DNA from 2 places in the Caballeronia sp. LZ034LL genome. Region 1 is predicted to be linked to the other one. Evidence: riboswitches for the same ligand, from Rfam matches in the RefSeq annotation. Region 1 holds a riboswitch; the other holds the start of a gene.
What was found. Region 1 has a riboswitch for manganese ahead of QCE83_RS00420 (sodium:calcium antiporter). Riboswitches for the same ligand answer to the same signal wherever they lie in the genome.
Positions count from the first base shown of each region.

Region 2: it holds a riboswitch for manganese, as region 1 does, so the genes downstream of both, mntP (manganese efflux pump MntP) here and QCE83_RS00420 (sodium:calcium antiporter) in region 1, are expected to answer to the same signal.

Region 1 is NZ_JARUXR010000001.1:89,532-91,922, forward strand. Features, by position in the region: gene QCE83_RS00415 (ABC transporter substrate-binding protein) at 1-555, opposite strand, end outside; yybP-ykoY riboswitch at 767-960, shown strand; gene QCE83_RS00420 (sodium:calcium antiporter) at 1,058-2,068, shown strand; gene QCE83_RS00425 (flagellar protein FliT) at 2,200-2,391, opposite strand, start outside.
Region 2 is NZ_JARUXR010000003.1:1,163,104-1,165,494, forward strand. Features, by position in the region: gene QCE83_RS26450 (hypothetical protein) at 39-308, shown strand; gene QCE83_RS26455 (ester cyclase) at 329-775, opposite strand; yybP-ykoY riboswitch at 889-1,058, shown strand; gene mntP (manganese efflux pump MntP) at 1,068-1,637, shown strand; gene QCE83_RS26465 (DUF6632 domain-containing protein) at 1,630-2,040, opposite strand; gene alr (alanine racemase) at 2,265-2,391, shown strand, end outside.

The DNA of each region.
Region 1 (2,391 bases):
TTCGGCCGAATAGATGGAGGCGAAGCCCATCGTGAGAATCGGCACGAAGGTGGCGTTGGGCTCGTTGAGCTCGAATTTCACGGTGTGGTCATCGACCTTCGTCACGGCCTTGATGAGCTTCACGAGACCCATCGACTGTGCGTGCGGAAAGCCGCTTGCGCCCGCGACCTTGTGCCACGGATTGCCGTCGTCGAGCATGCGCGAGAAGGTGAACACGACGTCGTCGGCGTCGAGCGCCCGCGTCGGCTTGAACCACTCAGTCGTCTGGAACTGCACGTTCGGACGCAGATGGAAGGTGTACGTGAGGCCGTCGCTGCTCACGTCCCACTTCTCGGCGAGCGCGGGCGCGACTTTCTTCGCGGCTTCGTCGTAGGCGACGAGCGTGTTGAAGACGACATCGGCGGACGCGTTGGTGGTCACGAGCGAATTGAACTGCACGACGTCGAAGCCGTCAGGGCTCGCTTCGGTGCAGACGGTGAGCGGCTTCGACAGCGCGATGCCCGGCGCGGCGAGCAGGATGGCCGCAGTGGCGGCGGCGACGAGTGTCAGGCGCATGAGATCTCCCGTGACCCGATGGTCACACGGCGTTTCGTTCTTGTTGGCGGATCAGGTCCGATGACGGTCGGCAGGTGCAGCAAGCAGCGCGCCCGGCGCGGCCAGCATAGCGAATGCTCGTTGCACCGACAACGATTCGATCCGCATACGCATATTCCTGCAATGAGCCTGGCGAGAAGGCGCGGCTTGCCGAAACCGGAGGCATCGGGCTACACTTGCGCCGTCTTTGGGGAGTAGCCTTCCTTCGTGCGCTTTGTGTGTGTCGTGCGAAGGAGAACGCGTCAACATCCTCGGCCCTGCTGCCGTGGCGCGTTCGACCGGACCGGTTTGGCGAGACCATCGATGCACTGCGTCGTTCCTGGCCGGACGGCGCGTGGTGCATCGTGGTTCGCTCAGCGTCCGGCCGTGGAAAGATCGTGTCCCTACAACTACAACGTCTCCTTCTCACGCGTCTTTCGGCGCTTCCGTCGCGTTCGTCGCATTGCTTCATGCGAGGTGCCGCATGACGATGCTCTTCATCGAACTCGCGCTGATGCTCGCGATCATCCTGATTGCGTCGGAACTCTTCACCAACGCGCTCGAACATCTCGGCGAGCGGCTCGGCATTTCCGAAGGCGTGACCGGCTCGCTGTTCGCCGCCGTCGGCACCGCGCTGCCCGAAACCACTGTGCCGATCATCGCCTTGCTCGGCGGCACGCCCAGTCGCGCGGTCAACGAGGAAATCGGCGTCGGCGCGATTCTCGGCGCGCCGCTGATGCTCGCGACGCTCTCCACCTGCCTGATGACGATCGCGGTGCTCAAGTCGCGCGGCCTGCAAGGACGGATCGTGCCGGAGCGCAGCGGCTTCACGCGGGATCTCAACTTCTTCCTGTTCGCGTTCCTGATCGCGTGCGCGGCGATGTTCGTCCCGCATCACGCGTGGCCCGTGCGGGCGATGTTCGCGGCGGGTCTCGTCGGGCTCTACGTCTTGTATGTGATCTCGACGTTCAGGGCCTCGGCGAACCTGGTCGAAAGCGGGCACGGCACCGAAGCCCCTGAAGCGCTGTTTGCTTCACGGCTGGGTTTGAAGACGTCCATGGGCAGCATCATGCTGCAGTTCCTGGTCGGCATCGTGTTGCTGGTGGGCGGCGCGAAGGGCTTCATTCACGGCGTCGAAGGGGTGTCGCAGGCGCTCGGGATTTCGGCGCTGCTGCTGTCGCTGATCATCATTCCGATCGCCACCGAACTGCCCGAAAAGGTGAACAGCATCCTGTGGGCGCGCAGGGGGAAGGACACGCTGGCGTTCGGCAACATCACCGGCGCGATGGTGTTCCAGGGCACCTTGCTGCCCGGGATCGGCATCATGCTGACGCCGTGGGAACCGCGTGTCGAAGTGCTGACCGGCGTGTTGATCACGCTGGCGGCGGCAGCGTGGCTGCGCTTCAACGCGAAACCGAATGGCGTAGTGTTGTGGGCGCTGCTCGGGAACGGCGTGCTGTATGCGGCGTATCTGGCGCTGACGTTGGGTCGATAGAGCCCGACGGCTCGAGCCCCGCCGCAAATAAGAATGCCCGCGCGAGGCGGGCATCAAGAGCGAAGCAGCGCGCCCGACATCGGCGCGTTGTTCTTGTTGTTCTTGTGTTATCGGCGTGGCAGCAGAGAACTTTAGAAACGCGCAGCTTGTTGATAACGGCTTGCGGCTTTGGCGCCGTCCATCGAACGGCGGTAGTTTGCAGCGAGCGCCGTCTGCGCCATCTGCGCGCGCGATGCGACGGCATCGATGCTCGCCTGGATCTTGCGGATGACCGCGAGCGACTCCGCCGGCTGCTCGGCCCGCAGCGCCATGACGAGCGGTGC
Region 2 (2,391 bases), on a different contig from region 1:
CTCCGAAAGCCCGTTTTTGCCTCGGCCGAACGGTCGGAATGCAGTCCGGTGCCTGTCTGGAGAAGAAGGCGCGCGCGGCGGGCTTTGCGCGCATGCCGGAACTGAGCGAAGCCGTGCAGGCGACGCGTGAAGCGGCCCGGCAGCGCGAGTGGCTGTTTTCCGATTCGTTCGGCACCGATGCCGCCGCGCTCCGCGAAGCCGCTCGCGCGCTGGAACGCCTGGACGCGACGCTCGTCGGCTTGTGTGTCGAACATGTGGTGCGGCAGACCGCCTCGCGCGGCGCCAAAGGCAAGGCGCGGCGCGCCTGAGCATCGACCCGTGACAGCGTTCAGGGCGATGACCTGATCCCGGACGGCACGGCATCGAGCTGGCGGAATACACTGAGCCAGTCTTCGAGATGCCAGGTTTTCGACACGCGGTCGCCGCGTATTTCGTGGAAGGAGTGAATCGCGAAACGAAGCGGCTTGCGGGTGGCGGCGATGCCCATCAGCGGCCCGGCCTGTGTGCCGCTCACTTCGGCGCGCACGCCCACGCGATCATCCTGCACCAGCATGTCCAGAATCTCGATGCGCATGTCGGGCAGCGCAATGGCGAGATCGGCGAAGATGGGGATCATCTGGTCGGGACCGGGACGCTCTCCGGGCGGTTCGGGAAGATACGCCCAGTCCGGTGTGACGGCCTCGCGCAGCAGCATGAGATCGTGCGTGGCAAACGCACGATAGAGCCGTTCGACTGCGTCTTTCGCAGCCGCGTGGGTAAGCTGGCCTGCCTGCATGGCGCCTCCGTCATGAGCGGGTTGGCATGCGGTGGAAACTGCGGCATAACGCACCCACTGTACCGCAACCTGTCGTGAACGCGCAGGAACGCCCGGGAGTCATGTTAAGCTCACGTCTCTTCGCTGGGGAGTAGCCAGCTTTTCCGTTCGGAAAAGCGTCCATGTCAACACGCTCGGTCGTTCAGACCGTGGCATGGACAACCGTCAAGGGTTGGCAAGACCATCGACAGAATCCGCGACCGGTCGGGCGCGCGTTCTGTCGTTCCATCTTGCCCGGCCAGAGCGCTACTCGATGAACCTCGCCTCCACACTATTCCTCGCCTTCGCCATGTCCACCGACGCCTTCGCGGCCGCCGTCGGTAAAGGCGCCACGTTGCACAAGCCGCGCATTGCAGAGGCCCTGAAGACCGGCGTGATCTTCGGAGTGATCGAGGCGCTGACGCCGCTCGTCGGCTGGGCGCTCGGCAAGGCGGCCGCGCACTACGTCACCGCGTGGGACCACTGGATTGCGTTCGCGCTGCTCGGCCTGCTCGGCGCGCGCATGATTCGCGAAGGCCTGCGCGCCGCGGAGCACGAGGAAGAAAAGCCCAACTCCCACTCGTTCTGGGTGCTCGCGCTCACCGGCTTCGCCACCAGTATCGACGCCATGGCGGTCGGCGCGGGCCTCGCGTTCATCGATGTCGATATCTTCTCCACGGCCGCGACCATCGGCTTCGCGACCATGCTGATGGTGACTATCGGCGTGATGGTCGGGCGGCTCGTGGGCGCGACCATCGGCAAGCGGGCGGAGATCGTCGGCGGGCTGATACTGATTGGTGTCGGCTGCGTGATCCTGGCCGAGCATCTCGGCTATCTCAACTGAGCTTGCCCGCCTGTCCGCCGCGCGGCGTGAAGTACGCGAGCGCGGCGGCGACGATGAACAGCGCCGGCACATCGCCGGCCAGATGGCCGATATGCGCATGAGACTGCGCGCCGCCGAATGACTGCACGGCCATGATGGCGCCGTGCACGATGCTCGACCACACCGTGAACCAGATGAGACTCAGGTGCCGCAGCGGATCGCGCGAGGCGATCAGCAGGAATACGCCGAGCGTCGCGTAGAGGCCGACGATCATCAGCGCGTACTCCGAGCGGCCTCCGTGCTCGCCTTCCCAGGCCCAGCCGGAAGGCCAGAGCAGCATCAGGGGATAGAGGGCGAACAGCGCGATCAGCCCGACGATCACGAGCACGATGCGCAGGCAGGCAAGACGACGGGCGTCGGTCATGGTGATCTCCTTCGCCGCATGCGGCATGAGCCTCACGATACGCCGGAAAGCACGCGTCGCGAAGCTTGGGATGCGTGTTCGGCGGGCAGCGTCTTCCACCAAAATTCGGCGCGAATACGATAACAAAAACTGCCTTCCGGCCGATACGATTCGTGCTTCCACTGCCTTCTTTCACAAAAGCAGCATGGCGCGTCCTATCAGGCGGCCCATGCCGGGGAGCACGCATGCCACGTCCGATTTCCGCACGCATTCATCTCGACGCCATCCGTCACAACCTGCAATTCGTCCGGGACACGGCGCCGACGTCGCGCGTATGGGCCGTGATCAAGGCGAACGCGTATGGTCACGGCA